3 regions of the Colwellia sp. KU-HH00111 genome follow, and region 3 is predicted to be linked to each of the others. Evidence: predicted binding sites of a transcription regulator. Region 3 holds the regulator's gene; each other region holds the start of a gene.
The links. Region 3 encodes sigma-54, which starts transcription at its own class of promoters, with help from an activator protein. Its sites were predicted from a motif close to GTTGGCACGNNNNTNGNNT; they were not measured.
Positions count from the first base shown of each region.

Region 1: the regulator sigma-54 is predicted to act here: its motif matches at 3,299-3,317, upstream of ABXG98_RS08970 (DUF2726 domain-containing protein).
Region 2: the regulator sigma-54 is predicted to act here: its motif matches at 2,889-2,907, upstream of ABXG98_RS18475 (PEP-CTERM sorting domain-containing protein).

Region 1 is NZ_BAABWO010000004.1:54,773-61,257, reverse strand. It holds gene ABXG98_RS08985 (beta-ketoacyl synthase) at 1-1,360, opposite strand, end outside; gene ABXG98_RS08980 (GlxA family transcriptional regulator) at 1,497-2,522, shown strand; gene ABXG98_RS08975 (dUTP diphosphatase) at 2,585-3,229, shown strand; gene ABXG98_RS08970 (DUF2726 domain-containing protein) at 3,391-4,041, shown strand; gene mtnN (5'-methylthioadenosine/S-adenosylhomocysteine nucleosidase) at 4,214-4,924, shown strand; gene ABXG98_RS08960 (cobalamin biosynthesis protein CobD/CbiB) at 4,959-5,936, shown strand; gene ABXG98_RS08955 (rhodanese-like domain-containing protein) at 6,025-6,429, shown strand; gene ABXG98_RS08950 (trimeric intracellular cation channel family protein) at 6,451-6,485, shown strand, end outside.
Region 2 is NZ_BAABWO010000014.1:15,622-22,106, reverse strand. It holds gene prsT (XrtA/PEP-CTERM system TPR-repeat protein PrsT) at 133-2,784, shown strand; gene ABXG98_RS18475 (PEP-CTERM sorting domain-containing protein) at 2,962-3,768, shown strand; gene ABXG98_RS18470 (ThiF family adenylyltransferase) at 4,740-6,485, opposite strand, start outside.
Region 3 is NZ_BAABWO010000005.1:36,953-48,856, forward strand. It holds gene ABXG98_RS10410 (ABC transporter substrate-binding protein) at 1-566, opposite strand, end outside; gene mlaD (outer membrane lipid asymmetry maintenance protein MlaD) at 590-1,060, opposite strand; gene mlaE (lipid asymmetry maintenance ABC transporter permease subunit MlaE) at 1,151-1,927, opposite strand; gene mlaF (phospholipid ABC transporter ATP-binding protein MlaF) at 1,927-2,769, opposite strand; gene ABXG98_RS10430 (calcium/sodium antiporter) at 3,008-3,994, shown strand; gene ABXG98_RS10435 (KpsF/GutQ family sugar-phosphate isomerase) at 4,031-5,002, shown strand; gene kdsC (3-deoxy-manno-octulosonate-8-phosphatase KdsC) at 5,002-5,565, shown strand; gene lptC (LPS export ABC transporter periplasmic protein LptC) at 5,562-6,200, shown strand; gene lptA (lipopolysaccharide transport periplasmic protein LptA) at 6,205-6,747, shown strand; gene lptB (LPS export ABC transporter ATP-binding protein) at 6,744-7,505, shown strand; gene ABXG98_RS10460 (RNA polymerase factor sigma-54) at 7,598-9,115, shown strand; gene hpf (ribosome hibernation promoting factor) at 9,161-9,448, shown strand; gene ptsN (PTS IIA-like nitrogen regulatory protein PtsN) at 9,467-9,919, shown strand; gene rapZ (RNase adapter RapZ) at 9,999-10,853, shown strand; gene ABXG98_RS10480 (HPr family phosphocarrier protein) at 10,889-11,188, shown strand; gene mgtE (magnesium transporter) at 11,309-11,904, shown strand, end outside.

The sequences.
Region 1 (6,485 bases), on a different contig from region 3:
TTGCTATGCGATCATATATTAGTGATTCTGTTACACGGTTTTGTGGGGTACTTGAACCATGGGCTAGAATAAAGCTGCGTTGCTGTAGAGATTCTTTACCAACAATAGTTTGCGCTAATGCGACTGATTTTGCCATGGTAATATAATTACCTGGGCCAGGTGCTGTAATAGATTTTTTATAACCGTCTGCGTTAACAAAAACATCGGCAACTGATGCCATGACTTTGGCGCCCATTTCCATGGCAAGTGCATCATCCATCAACACCACAAACTGTGCACCTTCACCAATAGTAAAACCACAATTCTCACCAAACGGTCGGCTAGTACGACGATGGTTGGCTTTATCGCTCTTGTCTAATTTTTTCAGGCCTTCTTCATTAGCTAAGGCGCTCATATTACCAAAGCCTTCAATCACCTCTTGTGTTACTGGCGCTTCAGCGCTGCCAACCACAGCAACGCGAATTCGCCCTGCTTGCATATCTTGCACTGCCGAACGCAAATTATAAAGAAAGGTTGCACATGCACCTGATGAAGAAAATGTAGTACCCACATTGCCGGTCACATAAGCATTGATAAAGTCAGTAGACATAGTATTTAACCCTAACGCTAACTGCTTAGTGCTAACGCGAGAGCCTGACAGTCTACTTTTCAATAATCCGCCTAAACCTTCTTGTTGCATTTGTCCAACCACAGACGCTGAATAGGTGCCCACTTGATCGGGACTAATTTTATCTAAAATAGCATCCCACTCAATGCCCGTAGAACGTATTGCATCTGTTGCAGCAAAAATGGTGGCTTGTAAACCTCGAGGTTGGTAACGACTATTATAAAGCGCTCCTGGTTCAAAACCTGTTGGCATTTGACCTGCGGCTTTAATAGGATTGTCACGATAAGCATCATGAGAAATAGTTAAGTGTTCTGGAATTTCTACACTCACTTTACCTGCGCCTAGGTCGGTAACCTGCCAAGCATGAGGCAAAGGATGCGGTAACTCTTTCGCTCGTAATTCAAAAGTAATAGTTTTATCGATAGGGCGTACATGCATTTTTTGATGCCAATGGGTGGCATCAACATCAAAATGATTTTTTTCAATTTTTCTAATTAACGTCCCCGCTATTATTTGTTGCCCAAATTTAGCTTCTACTTCATTAGCAGCAACAATCTCGCCTTGTTGATCAACTAATTGGCTACCTTTTAATGTCACCAACTTCATTAAACTGGCTAAACCGACAAAGGTTTCTTCACGCGCCTGTGCATTAATTTTATCTATAACGATACGTCGAAAGCCTTGATGAAATGATGTGCGACCTGCAGCATTAATACCGCCCATGCCAATAACTACCGGTAATGATGATGTCATAACAAACCTAATTTAATTAACTACAATAAACCTAATAACACCAGTTTAAAGGCAATTAATTTAAAACAACAATCTATTCTGGCCATAAAATATGCCATAATGGCCACAACAATAGTTAATTTACCACAAGTAAACGATGGATCACCAAGTATCAACAGAGCAACTGCACGTTAGCTTAATAATTTATCAGCATGTTTTAGCGACAGGGTTAACATTACCATTAGAAATGTTACTTGCTGGCGAAGCTTTTGCACGACGCTATAACAAAGGCTCTATAAGATTGCATACTCAATTAGTCAGCCAAGAAGCTAGCGCAGTGACCTCTAGAGCAGGTATACAGTTTTTACCTGATGTTACTATTGCACAGCTAAGTGGCACTAAAGCAACAATACCCGATATTATTTTAGTGCCCAGCTTGTGGCGGAATCCAAGGCCAATATTAAAAAAACACAGTAAACTTATTGCTTGGTTGAAACACTGCTGGCAACAAGGCTCAACATTACTTGCTGTAGGTACCGGCGTTTGTTTTTTGGCTGAATCAGGTTTACTAGATGATCATAGTGCAACCACTCACTGGCATTATGTGGATCAATTCAAACGCGATTATCCAAAAGTTGCGCTAAAGCCTGACTTTTTTATTACCCAATCAGAGCGTATTTACTGCGCCGCCAGTTTAAACGCGTTAGCTGATATTATTGTTCATCTTATCAATCAACATTATGGCCGGGCTGCGGCGCAAAATGTTGAGCGTAATTTTTCTCATGAAATAAGAAAACCTTACGAAGAACAGCGTTATTTAGAAGGCGCTGTTGACAGACATGCTGACGAGCTTATTGCACAAATTCAATTTTGGCTGCGCACCAATTTAAATAGTGATTTAAGTTTGGCTGAACTGGCACAAGAATTTGGCCTAAGCCAGCGCTCTTTTACCCGCCGCTTTAAAATGGCTACAGGCCTACGTGCTACCCAATATTGGCAACAATTACGCATAGAAACCGCAAAAGAACTTTTAGCATCGAGTAATTTATCGATACAAGAAATTGCCTATCATGTGGGTTATCAAGATCAGGGGCATTTAACCCGATTATTTAAACAAAGCTTGGCATTAACACCTAAAGATTATCGCGCTATGGTGCGTAAGAAGCTGTTTAGCCAAAGCTAAGTTGTATTTTAAAGCAAGCTTAGGCAAAATAACCCGGTCCAATTAAATTATCAGAGAATATAATGAGCGAACAATTATCTACAGCCTTATCCATTGCACAAAAGCAAATCACTCAAATGCTAACCATGCAAGATGCGATGAACTCCCGTGTTAGCGAAAGCTGGCGCAGCAATGGTTACGAATGGTATCGCGCTATTTGGGTAGAGTGCGCTGAAATGCTTGATCATCATGGTTGGAAATGGTGGAAGCACCAAGAAATTGACGTTGCTCAAGTACAACTTGAATTGGTAGATATTTTTCATTTTGGCTTAAGTCTACGACTAATGTCAGGTGCCAGTGTTGAACAAATTTCTAAAAAGCTTGCTAAAGAGCTTCATCAAGGCACTGGAGAAAATGACTTTAAAATTGCATTAGAAAGCTTAGCTTCTGCTGCTGTTACCGATAAGGCCTTTGATGCCAAAGCATTAGCTGACTGTATGTCTCTGATGAACATGGATTTAGATGAGTTGTTTCGCCAATATGTTGGCAAAAACACGTTAAACTTTTTCCGTCAAGATCATGGCTATAAAGACGGCAGCTATATTAAAGTTTGGCACGGTCAAGAAGACAATGAAGTATTAGCCAATTTAGTTAACACCCTAGATGCCAGTGCTGATGATTTTCAAACAATATTATATGCCGCGTTAGCGGAAAAATACCCAAAATAATTAGCAAGTCTCCATCTTAATCGCTAGCACTTACCCGCGATTTAGTTTAAAAATTTAACTAAAGTCTCCTTTGGCACAAATTCTGCTTAATCAAGATTAAGTATTCACTTTACTCACTTTTGTGGGTAAAGCGTCAAGAATTTGAATTGCTGGAGATTTTTATGGAACTTATTTTATTTGCGCTAATCAGCCTTATTGTTATTGTTGGTGTTTTGGCAAGCCGTTTAAATGACAACAGTTTTCCTTTTCCTTTTGATAGCAAGCCTGCAGTTTTCACCCCCGCAGAGAAAAATTTTCAAAATTTAGTTGAACAAGCCATGGGTAGTAATTATCGCATTCTAAATCGCGTAAAATTAGCTGATATTGTGACAATTCGTCAGGGAGTTTCTAATAGAGCTAGTCAAAATGCAGCCAATAATGCTGAAGGCAAATATCTAGACTTTGTTATTTGTGAGCGAAGTTCAATGAAACTACTCGGTGCTATTGATCTGGTTGATACTCAAGGTAAAGGCTACAAAATCAAGAAAGATTGGTTTGTCAGTGGCGCGCTTGAAGCCGCTTCAATTCCTCACCTTAGAATTAAAATCAAAGCAAACTATACCCTAGATGAGATAAGAGCCTGCATTAACTCTAGGTTATTAGGTAATAGCTCACCTTTACCTAAAGTCAAAGGAAAAGTTATTCCTGCACCTATGGTTAAAGCTCGTCCAAGAAATACAGGAGTATTAAGTCCAACAGCTGCACAAGCACAACTTTCACCCCAGCTATCTGGACAATTGGCAGGACAAAACACTGCGGCCTTGCCTCATTAATAACATAAAGTAGATTGATATTAATCCGTTAGGTTTTCGCTAAGCTGAACAAAGCATAGAATAACTCGCCATCAATATTAGCCTTTAGCGAGTTGCCCTATGCTTTCCTGCTTTATAATCTAGGCTTACTTGCGTTATAATCGTCCTAATTCAATCTATTAAAGAGAAAGTAATGAAAGCAAGTATTATTGGCGCAATGGAGCCAGAAGTTGCAATTTTAAAAGCTAAACTTACCCATGCTGAAACTAGCACTCATGCTGGTTACACCTTTTATCAAGGACAACTAGAGGGCAATGAGGTGGTTATTGTCCAATCAGGTATTGGTAAAGTTGCCGCGGCTTTAGCAACAGCAATACTTATTGATAAGTTTAAACCTGATTATGTGGTTAACACCGGATCTGCCGGTGGTTTCGACCCAACCTTAAGTGTTGGCGATATTGTGGTGAGTTCAGAAGTTCGTTATCACGATGTAGATGTGACGGCTTTTGGCTATGAAATAGGTCAACTTCCTGCTAATCCAGCAGCTTATATTCCTCACCCAACCTTAGTTTTAGCCGCACAACAAGGTATTGAAACGTTAGCAAACATTAACACCATGGTGGGTTTAATTACCACAGGTGATACTTTTATGACTAAAGCCGATGATATTGCCAAAGCACGTGCAAACTTTCCAACTATGGCTGCGGTAGAGATGGAAGGCGCTGCAATTGCCCATACTTGCCACCAATTTAATATTCCCTTTGTGATTATTCGTTCACTTTCTGATATTGCCGGAGCAGAATCGCCCACATCTTTTGATGAATATTTAGAAACTGCATCTGTTAATTCATCAAAACTCGTTATTAACATGCTAAATGCGCTAAAAGGCAAAAAACTTAGCTAATCCTAACAGTAACAAATCAATAAAATGATAAACAATGACTGACATTAACGCGCTAACTTCTTTTAGTTATCAACTATTAATTCTACTTACCGTCATCGTAAGTAAAGCGGTTGTTAGTCATTTTATCCCACATGAACCTCTGCGGTTTTTTCAATTCTATTGTTTGCAACTAAGCAATAAAGTCAATAAGCAAGGTAATTCGTCAAAACAACAAACCATTGCCGGCTTTGTTGCTATTATTGTGACCTTATTACCAATTGCTATTATTTTATGGTTGTTTGAAGCCTTTGTAGAGGTGGACTTTTTATGGCAAGCACTACTGCTTTATGTTGCCCTTGGCGCTTTTGGCGTAGCACAAGCCAACAAAAGTATTGCCCAAGCTTTAGTTGCCAATCAAAACTACTTAGCGAAACAAACCCTTAATCCTTGGGTATTAAGAGAAACAGAAACTTTGTCTAGCCTAGGCTTAAGTAAAGCTAGCATTGAAATGTACTTATTACGCACCTTGCAGCAAGGTTTTACGGTTGCAGTTATATATATATTCTTCGGGCCATTGTTGGCTATTTGTTACCGTCTACTGTTAGAAATGCATTATTGTTGGAATTGCAAACTGCTCAAATTTAACCACTTCGGGCGTTGTGCTGCTCTCTTAAGCAATATTTTTCAGTGGTTGCCTGTGAGATTATTTACACTATTACTGTTGTTTATCAGCATAGGCAAAAACTTCACACTTTTTTGGCGATTGAGTAAATCACTGTTTTTTCAGCTAAATAATAATATCGCCTTATTGTTATTAGCCTTAAATTTAGAAGTAAAACTCGGAGGTGTTGCGTTATATGATGACAATGACAACCCTAAACAAAAACGCTATAAAACGAGCTTTAATGATTTAGCACGGCAACCTCAGACTACCGATATTATTCATGCCCAGCATAAAGTTAATTTGGTTCTTTACCTTTATGCATTCTTTAGTATTGTATTAGCTGTTATTATTGAGACTATGGTGAGTTAGACCTAGCATCACAAAACTTAGTAAAAAATAGTTATTTATTATAAACTCAATCCTAAATACGCCCTGACCAATTACGCTGGAAGATACCATGATCAAAAATAGAATGATTTTCGCCTTAGCATTTAGCCTGTTTTCTGCACTGGTTTTTGCGGTTGATACACCATCAATTTCTCAACAAGCATTATTAACAGCACTTAAAGCGCCCGAACATAATATTATCATATTAGATGTGCGCTCTGAGGAAGAGTACAACCAAGGTCACATTAATAATGCCATTAATGTTAGCCATGACATGGTTGAAGAAAAGCTGGGTCAACTAGCGCAATATAAAGACAGCACTGTTGTAGTGTATTGTCGTTCTGGCCGTCGTGCTGGCATTGCTGAAGCGGTGCTGAGTAAAAGTGGCTTTAACAATATACGTCACTTAACCGGCGATATGAATGGTTGGCTTGAGGCTAAATTGCCTGTGGTTATTAACAAACGCTCTCACTAACAGCATACCTATTATTAACAAATGCATGAGCTTATACATTACCTCGATATTTTTGG
Region 2 (6,485 bases), on a different contig from region 3:
TGTCATCATTGAATCTATAATAACCCCGTATTTAGGCATTCCTTGTTAAATACCAGTCGTTAAAAGTTAGTTATTGGGATGCAAAGGATTAAAAATTAACAAACTGATGTTGTATTCAGGATAAGGAATGATATGAAAAAAGAAATAATCAAGTCATTAATAGGAATCGGCGGAGCTATTGTTTTTACTGCTTGCAGTCCCACATTAACGCCTTCGGAGCATATAGAAAAGAGTAAGCATTTTTCAGCTGAAAATAATCATGGTGCGGCAATAGTTGAGTTAAAAAATGCGATAAAAAGTGCTCCTAGCAATTTAAATGCAAGAATTTTGCTCGGTAAGGCCTACATGAAAGTTGGCAACGGCGAAAGCGCAGAAAAAGAGTTTAATAAAGCGTTAGAGCTAGGGGGGAAGTCTGAAGAAATAAAGCCACTGTTGCTTGAAGTGTTAAATTACAATGGAAATTATGATGAAGTTTCTTTTTTAATCGCGCAATTGGAAGATGATTTACCTGCAGAAGCCTTTGATGCAGCCTATTTACAATATGCCATAGCACTCACCTATGCATCACAATTAAAAAATCACCCTGAGGTGGCAGAACACTTAAAAAATAGTGCTAATCCATCTTTTCATCATGCTGGCGTAGTTTTTGAAAAAGTAATCGCTGGAAATTTGCCAAATATAGAGCAAGCATTAGACGAGTTGCCAGCTGTTGAGTTGAATAAGGAGTTTTGGTTTTTATCAGGTACTCTTTATTTAAGTAATCAAAACTTTACCAAAGCAACCGAGATGTTTGACAAATACCAAGGAGACAATACCGGTAACTTGAGGCTTTATTTGTATAAGGCACAAAGTTTAATAGGAGAGTCGAAAACAAGCGAAGCAGAAACGCTTGTTGATCAAATATTAAGTAAAATTGAGGGACAACCTTTAGCAAATCACATGAAGTCAATTATCGCTTATAAAAAAGAAGAATTTGAATTAGCGAAAATACATGCTGAAAAATCTATTCAAAGTGGTTTAAGCACAGATATGAACAGGCTGGTAGCTGGCCTGAGTGCATATAAGTTAAAAAGTTTTGAGGTTGCTAGTCAATACCTGTCATCAGTAGTTGAACGCTTGCCAGTGAATCATCCGGCAAGAAAGGTTTATGTGCTGGTGCAGAATGAGCTAGGTTATTCTGCTGAGTCTCCCAGTATTTTTAATGATACTAACGCTATAGCAGAGGAAGACTTTGATTTGTTGGTACAAGTTAGCCAAAACTTTATTAATAATGGCGAATATGAAAAAGCTCAAGCATTAATAAGTAAAGCTGACGATGTTAGCAGTATCGATGCAATATTTAAACGAGGTGTGTTAAAGCTTTCTATGAATGACTTGGATGGCATTCTGGATTTAGAGCGAACATTGAACATATCTTCTGATCATATCCCCGCAAAAGTAGCACTTACACAAGTATATTTAGTACAAAAAAACTTCGAAAAATCGTTAGAGCTTGCTAAAGAGCTAGTGTCTAGTGCTCCAGAAAAAGCGGTTAGCCACAAGTTGCTGGCAAGGGCTTATTTAGGTCTGGGCGATAGAGTTAAAGCTGAAAAGCAAATAAGAGAAGCGCATAAAATAGATGCTGATGACACAAGTTCAGTTTTGTTTTTAGTGAAACTGTTATTTGAAGATGCAAGAGAGCAAGCAGCAATTGATATATTGCGCAAAAACCTCGATCGTAAACCAACAGATATTAGGTTGTTATCAGCACTCTATTATTCCGAGAAAAAACAGGGTAACCCTGAACATTCTTTAAAATTGATAAAAACAACCCTTGACGGTAATGTTAATAATTTAAACCTGAAATTATTGTATGGTACGGCTTTATTTGAAGAAAAAAGGTACAAAGACGTTGTGTCTTTGTGGAATAACTTGCGATCTCAACAAGTGTCTTCACAGGTATTTTGGAATACTTTAGGTGAAAGCTACCTTCAAATAAATGATATAAACGCAGCAATTTCGGTTTTTGAACAGTGGCATTCGTTATTTCCGAAGCAAAAAACCGCTGCGATTAGGCTAGCAAACTCCTATGAAAGAGCTAATCAGTTTGAAAAAGCTTTAAACGTTGTTAAGCAAGGCTTAAGCCGTTACGCAAATGATGAACAGCTTATTTTATTATCAATATATTATAAAATACGTTTAGGTGACTATGACGGGGCTATGTTAGCTATTCAACAACTGAGTAAAACCCAACAAAGCAGCCCATTAATAAAAGGGTTAAAGGGCCAAGCTTTGTATGGTATGAAAAAGTATAAAGAAGCAAGCACCTATTTAGTTAGTCAGTATGAAATAGAGCCGAATACACGCCATATTAGCTTACTATCAAGTGCTTATAATCGAGCGGGTCAAAATGATAAAGCTATAGTTGCTTTAAAACGTCATCTTAAAAATCGCCCAACGGATTATTTTGCTAAAGGATTATTAGCGCAATATGCGATGGATTCAGACCTTGCGCTATCGAGAACGCATTACAAGGAACTATTAAAGCAGTATCCAAATAACGCATCTCTGCTAAATAATTTGGCATGGGTTGAATACAAAGATAAAAATTATAGTGAAGCAAAGGCCGTAGTTAATCAGGCGTTATTAATTGCCCCCGACAACGCTAAAATTTTAGATACCTTAGGCATGATACATATGGCATTAGGCGATAAAGAATCAGCACGCTCTGCGTTTAATAAGGCGCTGCTGATATCTCCCAATGATGCGAATATTGCAGAGCACCTCAAAAGTGCCTCTCAATAATTAATCATCAAAAATGGTTAAAATGGTGTCGGTTTTTTTTACAAGGCTGCAAAGCGTAGACAAGAGTTTATTTTCAAATACTTGATTTTAAAGTAATAAATAATAGTGGCATACGGCTTGCTTTACATGAGTCAGGTAATATGAAACAAATTAAACTTTCTAAGAAGGGAATTAGGCATGAAAAATAAATTAATTGCTTTAGCTATGATGACAGCTTTAAGTGCATCAGCAAATGCAAGTGTAATTACACTTGATACAACTGGATTTGGTGGCTCAACTACTTTTGATTTTGACCTGATTCAATTCTTATCTGAAACTGGAGCTAATTCAGCAAGTGTAACTCAAACCGATACCAGTGGTGACGGTTCTATTGCTGGCCCAGATGCTTTTATGGAAATGGGTGGCACGTCAGTTTTAAGTTTTAACTTAGATGGTTCATTGGCTCAGTTTGGCCAAGGTGTTGATGGTTGGAATATCTTTTTTGATTACCAAGTTGGCGGTATGGCTAACCAAGATGTAACGGGTGATTTGCAAGTTAATTTTGACACTCTTATTTCAGGTAGCTTATATGCTGTTGATACATCAACCAATATCAACTACGGTTTAGCTACTTTCTCTTTACTTGGTGGTGATTGTGATATTGATGCGGATGTTGATGGTACAGGCTCTGTATTTGTAGAAGCGGCTAGCTCTTGTCATTTAGATTTATCAGGTGTGTTTGAAGATGGCTATTTTACTGACTCAACTGGTTTGGACTTAGGTCAATATGATGATCTTGGTAAAGCACTTACTGTTAGCTATGATGCTACGGTAACTGCAATCAACGGTTTAAAAGCTGTATACCCAGGTGGTCCAGGTTCTTCTCAAACCTTTAGTGTTGAGCATACAGCATCAATGGAAATCAACGTTCCAGAGCCTACTACCGTTGCTATTTTAGGTTTAGGTCTTTTAGGCTTTGCAGGCGCAAGACGTCGTAAATCTTAATATCATTTAACGATATATTATTTTAAAAACCGGTTATTTTAACCGGTTTTTTTATGTCCAAAATTTGTGCACCTCAATGTAGGTTGGAATTTATTCTGACATTGGCGCAATGAATTACGCCCTACAGGGGCGGTGATCTAATGTAGGTTAGCATTCATTCTGACATTGGTGCAATGAATTACGCCCTACAAGAGATGTGATCTAATGTAGGTTAGCATTCATTCTGACATTGGTGCAATGAATTACGCCCTACAGGGGCTGTGGTCTAATGTAGGTTAGAATTTATTCTGACACTGGCGCAATGAATTACGCCCTACAAGAGATGTGATCTAATGTAGGTTAGAATTTATTCTGACATTGGCGCAATGAATTACGCCCTACAGGGGCTGTGGTTTAATGTAGGTTAGAATTTATTCTGACTTTGGTGCAATGAATTACGCCCTACAGGGGCGGTAGTTTAATGTAGGTTAGAATTTATTCTGACATTGGTGCAATGAATTACACCCTACAGGTGTGGCGCAATGAATTACGCCCTACAAGGAATGTGGTTTAATGTAGGTTAGAATTTATTCTGACATTGGTGCAATAAATTACACCCTACAGGGGCTGTGGTCTAATGTAGGTTAGAATTTATTCTGACACTGGCGCAATGAATTACGCCCTACAGGGGCTGTGGTCTAATGTAGGTTAGAATTTATTCTGACATTGGTGCAATGAATTACACCCTACAGGGGCTGTGGTCTAATGTAGGTTAGAATTTATTCTGACAAAGGTGCAATAAATTACACCCTACAGGTGTGGCGCAATGAATTACGCCCTACAAGAGATGTGATCTAATGTAGGTTAGAATTTATTCTGACATTGGTGCAATGAATTACGCCCTACAAGAGATGTGATCTAATGTAGGTTAGAATTTATTCTGACAAAGGTGCAATAAATTACACCCTACAGGTGTGGTGCAATAAATTACACTATTTAACAAGCAGTTTATCTAAAGGTAGCCTTGTTGATCGTGACTTGGGAAGTTCACTCCTGCCAATACGCCCCAAAAACACCGTGTTTTCAGCATTTTGTACAATATTTTCAAACATTGCTTTACCTTTTTTGGCATTTTCAATGACGGATTTATCATCTGTAAAATGAATGTCATTGGTGAGGTATTTTGAAAATATAACCGGGGTTTGCTCTGGTTGGAAGCCTAAACCAAGCTTAGCTGAGGTTAACCAAAAGCGTTGTAAAACCCGTCCTGCTGCAATGTATTCTGCTGTCGTTGTTATCGGCTTGTCTGTTTGCAAAGCGAAGTGAGCGCAGCTTTTTAAGCTGGGAATAAAATCTAACTGTATACGAGGCATAAGTGTGCCAGCTAGGTATTTATTAGTAAATTCTATTCTACTCCAACTATGAAACATCCATTGCATCAAGCGAGCAGTCATCCAATCAACTCCTAAGGCTTGCTCTGGTATTTTTGTTTCACTGTATTGGGCTTTCCATTCAATAATTTCTTTATGAACGGCAAAAGCTTCTTTCATGGTTAAGCGAGTTTTTGCGTTAGTGAAATTGAGTTTTGCAATGGCAAGTTTTTGATCAGATGACTCAAACCACTGAACATTGAATCCTGGTTCTAATGTACTCTCTAGTTCAGATTTTTCAGCAGCAGTTAGTTTTCTTGTTCCCATTGCTCGTCTTTGAACCGCTCTGGTTTTTATGTAAGGTACTAAGGCGCTTTCAGTAATATTATCATCAGTAACTAAAGTTACTGATATTTTGATGTGTTCATCATTCGATAAGTCGCTCTCAATATTAGCCTTCAGCTTAAACTTGCTAGCAGCAATATCTATTGTTTCAAGTAAAATTCCGTGTGCTAAGTGGCTTGAATGACCATCTAAATCATATACTACGCCCTGCCTTGTATCGGTTGCATGAATAATAAAAGAGGTGTCGTTAATTAATTCAAAGCGCCAGCATTGAGTATTATCTCCGCTTGGTGCCCATCGGGCATAATCAAGTACTTTTTCTGCTAGGGTTTTCTGCACAGACTCAACTTCAGCAGGGCTTTTGATAGCTCCTTCAGCAAGGAACATCTTTTTACCCAAACTAAAGGCTAACCGTTGCATTGGATTTTTATATCCACCAGGGCGCCATGTTTTTTTAAACTGATTGGTATAAGCATCAAAATGCAATCCCCAAGGCACGTTTAAAACATCACCTCGATTCAATAGTATTTTTGCAACCTGTGAGCCAGCAACTCCTGAAGCTAGTTGACAGCCCATCATGGTGGAAGGGCCCTTTTTGTTGGCTAAATCAAGTTTGGAAGGGTCAACTAAGTATGATTTTTGTAATGCTGCTGGCGTTAAACCAATAAAGAACTTTAAATATTGTTCGTTTTCTGAGAAACCTTCTAGCCCGAAGTATTGTTCAAATGTCATTTTACCTGGGAGAAAATTCAAATAGGCGGTACCCATGCCTATGGGAGCGGCGGTCGTTGCAGGTATTCCTAACTCAGCACACAGTTTGAAAACAGTTTTTCTAGCCTCTAAGGCAAAAAAATCTAGCGAATCAACATAACAATCAACATCTGTTAGAAACTCGGTAGCGTTATTCGAATTGATGCCATCAGGAAATAACTTTATCTCAACTTCAGGGTTAATAGATTTGGCCATTTCAACCATGGTGTCTAATTTTTTTACATCATAACTATGGATGTTGGCACCGGCTTG
Region 3 (11,904 bases):
TCAGCTTGTTTACTGTCTAACAAGCTAACACCTTCAGCAATCATATCAAAGGCCTTCCATTGATTAGTTCGACGGTCTTTTCTTACTTTAAAAGACACATCAATATTATCTCTGCCAGCCATAATAACCCGTGTATCTACGGCTACTATTTTCTTATCATCAAAATTTTCTGCCGGCGCAAATTCAACCGGTTGTTTGTCATACAAAGTGAATACTTGCGCATAAGAAGTAACTAAATACTCTCTAAAAACAGGTACAAAATCTTCTCGCTCTTGAGCGGTAGTGTTCTTTAAGTGAGGGCCTATTACTTTAAATGCAGAGTATTTATAATTAATATAAGGCATCAATTCTTCACGCACAATAACCTTAAGAAGGTTAGGATCTGCCTGAATTGCTAATTGCTCATTTGCAAAACGCTCAAAAGTTTTGCCCGCAACCACTTTAATCATATTATAAGGATCGGTTTTATCTACTGTGGCTTCTGGCTCTACAGCATATGCTGCTGGCATTAACACACTCAAAAGCATGGCCGTTATAAGCATGATGGCTTTTAAATTACTATTCATTTTAATCGTCCTATCTTCCATTATTAATCTCCACTTCCTTGGCTAAATAAAAATTGTCCAATTAACTCTTCTAACACTAAAGCTGGCTTGGTATCTTCAATATAATCATTTGGCTGCAGTATTTCGACTGATTCGTCGATAAAACCTGGTTGTAAACCAATGTATTGCTCGCCTAACAAACCTGCAGTTAAAATGGCTACAGAGGTTGCTTCAGAAAACTGGTTATATTGTGCATTTATTTCCATAGTTACCACTGGTGTGAAGTCATCTTGATCGAGTGATATATCACTCACTCGACCGACAACTACACCACCTACCTTGATAGGTGAGCGCACTTTTAAGCCACCTATATTATCAAATTTAGCAAATAAGTTATAACTAGCCCCATTGCCGGAAACACCGCTATCAGCAACTTTTAGCGACAACATCAGTAATGCAGCAATACCCAAAGCAACAAAAAAACCCACTAATATTTCTACTTTTTTTGACATCATGTCATTCACCCAACGCCTTATTACAATTTAGGTAAACCTTCGCTTACCATTATGGAGAGTTTATAAATGCTCACCTACATTACATTGCGATTATCTTGCAAACATCAATGCAGTCAAAATAAAATCTAATGCCAGTACCAACAATGATGATTGAACCACGGTCGATGTGGTCGCTCTTGAAATCCCCTCAGAAGTGGGTTCACAATCATAGCCCTTGTAAACCGCAATCCAAGTCACCACAAAAGCAAAAACGATACTTTTGATAATACCATTGACAATATCTTTACTAAAATCGACTTGATCTTGCATCACGGACCAGAATGTTCCGCCATCTACACCTAGCCAATCAACACCTACCAGATGCGCACCTAATATTCCGACCATAGAAAAAATAGCCGCTAATAACGGTAGGCTAATAAAGCCAGCCCAAAAACGCGGCGCGATAACTCGTCGTAATGGATCAACGGCCATCATTTCTAAACTGGATAACTGCTCTGTTGCTTTCATTAAACCAATTTCTGCGGTTAATGCCGAGCCTGCTCGGCCAGCAAATAATAAGGCTGCAACAACAGGCCCTAACTCACGCAACAATGACAAAGCGACCATAGGGCCTAAACTAGCTTCAGCGCCATAGGCAACTAAAATAGTATAGCCTTGTAGTGCTAGCACCATCCCAATAAAGCCACCTGAAACCACAATAATTATCAGCGACATTACACCGACATTATATAATTGTTGCAATAATAATGGCGTACCTTTACCTATGCTAGGAATGTGCAGTAAAGCAGAAAGCAATACAATAACCGCTCGACCTAAGCCTGCAATCATTGCGATGGTTTTCCTGCCCAATAATTGAATCTGCTCCATTAACTTCTACCTTTGCCAGTTAACGCAACTGAACGTTTAATTAATTCACCTTGATAATCAGGTGCCTTAAAATGAAAAGGTACGGGACCATCGGCTTCACCTTGTACAAATTGTTTCACTAACGGCGAGTCATCAACACGAATTTGCTCAGGCGTGCCCTGACCAATAATTTTCTGCTCAGCAATAATATAAATATAATCAGCAATACTGATGACTTCCGGCACATCATGAGAAACCACTACAGATGTCAGTCCTAACGCATCATTTAATGCACTAATTAAACGCACAATTACCCCCATAGAAATAGGGTCTTGACCTGCAAAAGGTTCATCGTAAAGAATTAACTCAGGGTCAAGTGCGATGGCTCGAGCCAAAGCAACACGTCTCGCCATGCCGCCAGATAATTCACTTGGATGTAAATCACGCGCTCCACGCAAGCCTACCGCTTCTAGCTTCATCAATACTATTTTTTCAACAATGGCTTCAGGTAACTTGGTGTGCTCTCGAATAGGAAAAGCGATATTTTCATATACACTCATATCAGTAAAAAGGGCACCACTTTGAAAAAGCATACTCATGCTTTTACGTGTTTCATATAAGTCATTACGTGATAATTGTGGTATATCATTGCCTTTAAATAATATTTGCCCAGCTTGCGGACGAATTTGACCACCAATCAAACGTAATAAAGTTGTTTTACCAATGCCACTGGGTCCCATAATCGCCGTAACTTTTCCTTTAGGAATAGACAAGCTGATGTCATCATAAATAACCCGCTCTCCTCGTTTAAAGGTCAGGTTTTTTATTTCAACTAAGGGGGATGTGGTTTGATTTGGTGTCATTTAGCGCTATTACATGTCAAAAGTTACCAGCAATTTTACCTGAGCGCCTATGATTGTTCACTAAAAATTAAACATTTAACCGATAAAAATTGTCAGAAAATGTAAAAGCGTGCCATTTCATTTCAATTGCTGAGGTAAAACAGGACAAACTCAAACTTTTTTGCCTTCGATTGCATAATTTACTTTTTATTTAGCTCACAACGGGCGACAATTTAGCATCAAAAATATGGAGTCATGAATGTTAGAACACGTTGGTATATTACTAGTTGCCCTTAGCGTACTCGTTTGGAGTGCCGATAAATTTGTTTTGGGTGCCTCATCATTAGCAAAAAACTTAGGCGTTTCCCCCATGATCATTGGCCTAACAATTGTTGCTATGGGCTCATCTGCACCAGAAATGATGGTAGCTGCAGCGGCATCCATCCAAGGCTCTCCTGATACCGCTATCGGTAATGCGATTGGCTCTAACATTATCAATATTGCCCTTGTACTCGGTTTTACTGTGTTAATAAAGCCGTTAGTGGTTTCATCAACGACCATCAAACAAGAACTCCCCCTTTTGCTAGTAATCACTGTGTTGGCGTATTGGATTTTTTCTGATGATTATTTTAGCTTTGCTGAAGGCATTGGCTTAATGATTGGCTTTATCTGTTTTATTTCAGTACTTCTCTTTAGAGCTATAAGGCAACGTAAAAACAGCCCCATTGATGATCCTATGTTGTTAGAAGCCGAACTAGAAATTCCGGAGTCTACCAATACTCTTAACGCTTTTTTTTGGCTAGTTTGTGGTATTACTCTTTTAATAGTCAGCGCACACTTTTTGGTAGACTCAGCCGTATTTATTGCCAAAGCTTACGGTATCAGCGATCTGGTGATTGGGTTAACTATTATTGCTATTGGCACCAGCTTGCCAGAGCTCGCCGCTAGCATTGCCAGTATATTGAAAAAAGAAGACGATCTAGCCATGGGCAATATTGTCGGCTCAAATATATTCAATTTATTAGCGGTATTACCTTTTGCTGGCATTATTGCTCCTGGGACCGTTAATGCTGAAGCTTCACTTCGAGATACGCCAATTATGTTGGGTATCACTGTCTTGCTTTTTCTCTTATGTTTTAGCCGAAAGTCTGGCAGCTTTAGACTAACGAGGTTAAAAGGCGCATTATTACTAATATGCTTTATCGCCTACCAAGTATTACTTTTTAGTCAAACCAGCATTCATTAAACGTATAGTTAGCATCACACCCTAACGAGAATAATTATAGCCATGAAGAATTTTAAAGAACTTGCTAAAAATGTTATCAATATTGAGCAACAAGCAATAACTGAGTTACTTCAGTATATTGATGACAGTTTTGAATGCGCTTGCCAATTAATGTTTAATTGTCAAGGTCGCGTTATTGTTATAGGTATGGGAAAGTCAGGTCATATTGGTGGTAAAATTGCAGCAACATTAGCGAGCACAGGCACCCCTGCTTTTTTTGTTCACCCCGGCGAAGCCAGTCATGGTGATTTAGGCATGATCACTAAAGATGATGTGGTATTAACCATTTCAAACTCTGGAGAAACTGGTGAAGTATTAGCTATTATTCCGGTGATAAAACGTATTGGCGCTAAACTTATCTCTATGACAGGTAACACCACCTCAACATTAGCAAAACTGGCTGACACCCATATTTGTATCAAAGTATCGATTGAAGCATGCCCACTTGGCTTAGCGCCTACTTCAAGTACAACAGCCACCTTAGTAATGGGCGATGCACTTGCGGTTGCCTTACTGAATGCCCGTGGCTTTACCGCCGATGATTTTGCCTTATCGCATCCAGGTGGCAGTTTAGGAAAACGCTTGCTATTGCGTTTAAGTGATATCATGCACCAAGGCGAACGCTTACCCGTGGTTAATAACAGTGCATTGATCAAAGACGCCTTAGTAGAAATGTCTCTTAAAGGCTTAGGTATGACGACAGTTGTTGATAACAATCAACAACTGGTTGGTTTGTTTACTGATGGTGATTTGCGTAGAATTCTTGATTTAAAAATTGATATACACCAAGATAATATCGCGACAGTAATGACAAAATCACCAACCGTAGCACATGCTAATATGCTAGCAGCCCAAGCACTTAACATTATGGAAGAGAAAAAAATAAACGGCTTAGTGATTGTCAATGAGCAACAAGTCCCCATAGGGGCAATGAATATGCACGATTTACTCAGATCAGGAGTACTGTGATGAATACTATACACAAGCCTAACACCCTATACGGTAATGTTAGTCCCAACGTGCTAGCGCTCGCTAAAAAAATTAAATTATTGGTGTGTGATGTCGACGGGGTTTTTTCTGATGGTAGAATTTACTTAGGGAATGCCGGAGAAGAGCTGAAAGCTTTTCATACTAAAGATGGCTTTGGCATAAAAGCACTGGGTAGCAGTGGTGTTGAGGTTGCAATAATTACTGGTAGGCAATCAGCAATTGTCGCTAATCGTATGTCTGCTTTAAATGTAAAGCACATAATACAAGGACAAGAAGATAAATTACCCGCGCTCCTTACTTTGGCCAGTGAGCTTAATATAACGCCCGATGAAATTGCCTATATTGGTGATGATATTCCAGATTTAGCTTGTATTTTACAGGTTGGTTTAGGAATTTCAGTGCATGATGCCCATCCTAGCGTGATAGCACAGGCCGATTACACCACCTTTATTCGTGGCGGATTTGGTGCAGTTAGAGAAGTCTGCGATTTAATTATGCAATGTCAGGGTACGCTAGATAATGCAACAGGCGCAAGTGTATGACACGTACCAACTTCCTAGCGTTATTAGTGTTACTATTAGGCGGCCTAACTTATGGCATTATTGAGTGGCGCGACTCTCAAATCATGCCTGAAGAAAGCGTTGACCGTGAACTCAGCCCAGATTTTATTGCTGAAGCCCTTAAAAGTGATATCTATACAAAATCGGGTCAATTATCACATGCTATCATTGCCGATAGAATGGAACATTATGCTAAATTGGAAGTCACCCACTTTGAATTACCAAATTACACCTTATATCCCAAATCAAATGCCAGTAACCGTTCCAGCGCAGACAAATTGGCTAATAATAGCGCTGAGATCAATAATCAAACAGAAAAAGTCAGTTATCCGTGGAAACTTAGTGCAAAAGAGGCGACACTTTACAAAAACAATAGGGTTATCTTAAATCATCGCGTACACTTAAGCGCAACCGATGCAAATAGTTTGATACAAGAAATACATTGCAAATATTTAGAGCTTGATTTAAATACTAATATTATCAGCTCAGACCAAACAGTGATGGTACAAGGGAGGGACTTCACTATGTATGGCTCTGGTTTGATAATTGACTTAAACACCAAACAGATGACACTAACCGAACATGTACGTACTATTTACAAAAAAAACAATAGCTAGCCCTATGATATTAATTAAAAATGTAATCAGGGGCGCACTACTAAGCTCTCTCCTTTTCACCCTAGCTGCCCCTGCCAATGCGGCAAAGAAAGATCTCACTCAAGAAATCACTATCAAATCTAAACGCCAATCTGCGGATCTTAAAAACAAGATAGCCAGCTATTTAGACGAGGTGAGTATCAATCAAGGATCAATTTCTATTGAGGCTGATCTAGTTCAGGTATACAGTCAAACCAACAAGACTACTAAAGAAAAGTCAGATACTTACCTTGCTAAAGGCAAACCTGCACTCTTCAAACAACAACTAGAAGATGGAAGTTTAATTAGCTTACAAGCCAATGAAATAAAATATCAGCCAGAACTGCATATCATTACGGTCTCTGGTAATGCCCTCGTTAAGCAAGCGGGTAGTCAAGTTACTGGTGAAACCATAACGTACAATACATCTAGTGAAAAGCTAGAAGCCATTAGTAGTGATAACGAATCGGTAACTACCATTTTGCAACCCGCCCAAATAAAAGCGCAACAAAGCAAGAAAAAGCAATGACGATAACAAATAATACTGAGCGTAATGATAAGCAGTCGACCTTAATTGCCCAAGGATTATCAAAATCATATAAAAGTAAAACCGTGGTGAAAGATGTCAGTCTAGCGGTTAATGCCGGACAAATTGTCGGGCTGTTAGGCCCCAATGGAGCAGGTAAAACCACCTCTTTTTATATGATAGTTGGTTTAGTGCCCAACGATGACGGTCAAATCATTCTCAATGATGAGAATGTTACCCTTGCTCCAATGCATGAACGCGCTCGTCGTGGCATTGGTTACTTACCTCAAGAAGCTTCAATCTTTAGAAAGCTGACCGTTACTGACAATATTATGGCCATTTTACAAACGCAAAAAGGCCTTAGCGAACAAGACAGACAAGAACATTTGGAACATTTATTAGAAGAGTTTAATATCAGCCATATTAAAGATAATTTAGGCATGAGTTTGTCGGGTGGTGAAAGAAGGCGAGTAGAGATAGCTCGCGCACTTGCCGCAGAGCCTGAATTCATTCTACTTGATGAACCTTTTGCTGGGGTTGACCCCATTTCGGTTGGCGATATAAAAAAAATTATCATTCACCTTAAAGAGCGTGGTATCGGTATTTTAATAACCGACCATAATGTTCGTGAAACGCTCGATGTTTGTGAACATGCTTATATCGTTAGCCATGGTGAAATTATTGCACAAGGCAATGCAGATCAAATTCTTGCAAATCAGCAGGTGAGAGATGTATACCTTGGTGAACAATTCACGTTATAGTTAACACATACACTACAAACTTAGGCTATGCTTACTATTAAGCGAGCATAGTTAATAAAAGAAACAATATGAATAGGATGTATATAAGGTAGATGCGCCCAACTCTGCAGCTCCGTATAGGACAACAACTCACCATGACGCCACAACTGCAACAAGCTATTAAGCTGTTGCAGTTATCAACGTTAGAGCTTCAACAAGAAATTCAAGAAGTGCTTGAAAATAACCCTTTGCTTGAGGTTAATGATCAGCAAGCATCAGATAATGATGCCGATAATAATACTGATAATCTAGAAGAAGCTTATTCTGCAACGGTTTCAACCGCCGACAAAAATACCAATGACGGCAGTGAAGAGGCTAGTGCCACCATTGATGAAATCAGCACCACCGAAGCAATGGAAAAAAATGATATTCCTGAAGAGCTAAACATTGATACTACCTGGGAAGAAAGTTACAGTGCTGGTGTGTCAAATACCGGCGCCGTCAGTAGCCCCGGAGAAGATTACACATACCAAGGCGAAACCACTGATTCAATTCAAGATCACCTGTTATGGCAAATGGAGCTTACACCTTTTTCAGAAACAGACCGTGCTGTCGCTATCGCCATTATTGAAGCCGTAGATGACGCGGGCTATTTAACCGTTTCCAGCGAAGATATTTTAGATAGCGTTGGTATAGAAGACCTTGAACTTGATGAAGTTGAAGCGGTTTTAAAGCGTATTAATGTATTCGATCCCATTGGCGTAGCCGCTCGATCTATTGCCGATTGTTTACTCATTCAATTGAATCAATTTGAACCAAACACGCCTTATTTAGCCGAAAGTAAGCTAATCATCAGTGAGCATATTGATTTATTAGGCAACCGTGACTACCGTCAATTAATGCGCAAAACTAAATTAAAAGAAGAGCAATTACGAGAAGTCATGCGCTTAATTCAGAGTTTGAACCCGCGCCCTGGTGATACTGTCATTAAAAGTGACGATCAATATGTGATACCTGATGTCACGGTTGAGAAAAAAAATGGCCGATGGGTTGTCGAATTAAATGCTGATACTGCACCTAAATTATCGGTAAACCAGCAATATGCAGCGATGACCAAAACAACTAAGTCTTCCAGTGACGATGGCCAATTTATTCGCGCCAATTTACAAGAAGCCAAGTGGTTTATTAAAAGTTTAGAATCGCGCAACGACACCTTATTAAAAGTGTCTAATTGTATTGTACAACGACAGCAAGGGTTTTTAGAGCATGGTGCAGAAGCTATGCGACCTATGGTGCTAAATGATATAGCCGAAGCTGTAGAAATGCACGAGTCAACTATTTCTAGGGTGACTACCCAAAAATACATGCATACGCCCAGAGGAATTTTTGAATTAAAATACTTCTTTTCTAGTCATGTTGGCACTGAAAATGGTGGCGAGTGTTCATCGACGGCTATTCGCTCTTTAATTAAGAAACTCATTTTAGCGGAAATACCTGCTAAACCGCTAAGTGATAGTAAAATGGCCGAATTATTGGCCGAGCAGGGAATTAACGTTGCTAGGCGAACCATAGCCAAATATAGAGAATCTTTGTCTATACCACCGTCAAATCAACGTAAGAGTTTATTATAAACTGTGTTTATATTTTCTAAATTTACGTAAATAAGGATCAATATTATGCAAATTAACCTTACCGGACACCATGTAGAAATCACTTCATCGTTACGCGAATACGTGAATACCAAGTTGACCAAATTAGAGCGACATTTCGACCATATTAACAATGTGCATGTTGTCTTAACCGTTGAAAAATTAGATCAAAAAGCCGAAGCAACTATTCACCTAAAAGGCACTGAAATTCATGCTTCAGCCATCAACACAGACATGTATAATTCTATCGACACCCTCGTTGACAAATTAGATCGCCAAGTACTCAAATACAAAGGCAAAATAACCCAACATTAGTTTTCTTCTTATTTAATTATGACATTACAAGATATCTTAACGCTGGACTGTACTCAATGTGCAGTTCCAGCAAGCAGTAAAAAGCGACTGCTCGAACAAATTTGCCAACTTGCAGCCAATGAATTAGGCGATAGTAGCCCCGGTGATTTGCTTGACAGTTTACTTAATCGAGAAAAAATGGGGAGTACCGGTATTGGCAATGGCATTGCCATTCCTCATGGCCGCTTAAACAATACCAGCAAGGCAATTGCAGTTTTCATAACGACTGAGCACGCTATTGATTTTGATGCCATAGATAACAAGCCGGTTGATATCTTCGTTTGTCTGTTTGTTCCTCAAGATAACACCCAAGAACATTTAGAAACCTTACAAAGTATTGCTAAACTATTTAGTGAACGTAAAACGGCAAAGAAAGTACGCAAATGTACTAACAAACAAGAGATGTTTAACCTTATCCAACAAACAATATAAGTTAGCAATACATGACTTTACCTAGAGCACAAACACCAATATTTTCAGTGAATAAACTCAACTCTGGGATCTCACCACTATGAAACTAATTATTGTTAGTGGCCGCTCAGGTTCAGGAAAATCTGTCGCTTTAAGGGTGTTAGAGGATTTAGGTTATTATTGTGTAGATAATATTCCAGTAAATTTACTACCTGCATTAACCCACACAGTTATTCATGATTACGAAAATGTTGCGGTAAGTTTAGATGTGCGTAACCTGCCTAAAGATCCGCGCGATATTTTAGATATCATCGCCTATTTACCTAATGCGGTTGAAGTGACCACATTGTTTTTAGATGCCAATGATGATGATTTAATTCGCCGTTTTAGCGAAACTCGACGTTTACACCCATTAATTAAAAAGAATATTCCTTTAGATCAAGCTATTGCTTTAGAAAAAAAACTGCTTACCCCTATTTCTACCAAGGCCGACTTATATATTAATACCAGTCAATTAAGTCCTCATCAGTTAGCTGATTTAGTAAGAGAGCGGATTTTAGGAAAAAAAACAGGCTCAATGGTACTGGTTTTTGAATCTTTTGGCTTTAAACATGGTATTCCAACCGATGCTGATTATGTTTTCGATGCTAGATTTCTACCTAATCCGCACTGGGATAAACAATTGAAACCTCACACAGGGTTAGAGCAACCAGTACAAGATTTTCTTGCTAGTCAACCGATAGTCACTAAGTTCATCTGGCAAATTAACAGCTTTATGATGACTTGGTTACCTCATTTAGAGCGTAACAACCGAAGTTATGTCACTATTGCTATAGGCTGCACTGGTGGTAAACATCGCTCGGTATATATTGCAGAGCTATTAGCCAGCAACTTTCGCAAAGAACAAAAAGATGTACAAATACACCACAGAGATATTGACAAAAGCAACGGGTAACCTCAAACAGTAGCTACTTAACGCCTGAGTAAATAATGACTTTAATACAAAACGCCAATTCAACAACTGTTAGCAGCGAATTAACTATAGTGAACAAATTAGGTCTGCATGCTCGTGCAGCAACTAAACTGGCACAACTATGCCAACAATTTTCCGCTAAAATCACCTTAACTCTAGAAGATAAACAAGCAGATGCTGCCAGTATTATGGCAATCATGCTATTAGCCGGAGGACAAGGAAAAGTGGTTAAAGTAACCGCAACAGGCCCAGATGCCAACGCAGCTTTACAAGCAATAAGTCAGCTGATTTCTGATAAATTTGATGAAGATGAATAATTCTTCTCTGCGCCGCAAAAAAACTGATTTAAATTCAAAGTTACGATAAACTTACTATAGTCTATAATGACTTAGTACTATTTCAGAAAATTCTTACGCCAACTTTCAAGTGATATTCTTATGCCTGAAATGATAGAACAAGACAATATTCAGCAAAGACTGCATCAAGTTAACGAAGCCCTTGAAAGCGGCATGTTCGTCTATGTGCGTAAATTACTCCAAGACATGTCGGCTTATGACTTAGCACTTTTTCTAGAATCCTCGCCCGCCAAAAGCCGTCCGGTATTATGGCAACTGATCGATGCTGAATACCATGGTGATGTACTTGAAGAGCTAAATGAAGAAGTTCGAAAAGGCATTTTGCAAGGCATAGAGCCTGAAAAACTGGCCGCTGTTGCCGAAGGCATGGATGTTGATGATCTTGCTGAAGTATTGCGTACACTGCCCGATAGTGCTTATAGAAAAGTACTTAAGTCAATGGACTCGCAAGATCGAAGCCGCGTAGAAGCCGCTTTATCTTACGGTGAAGATACCGCTGGCGGTATCATGAATACGGATACCATCACTCTGCGCCCAGAGGTCAGTGTTGATGTTGTTTTACGTTATTTACGCCTTAAAGGTCAACTCCCCGAAGCCACTGACTCCTTCTATGTAGTAGACCGTAATAATCGCTTTATAGGGGCGGTATCACTAGCTGCCATTATTACCGCTAATCC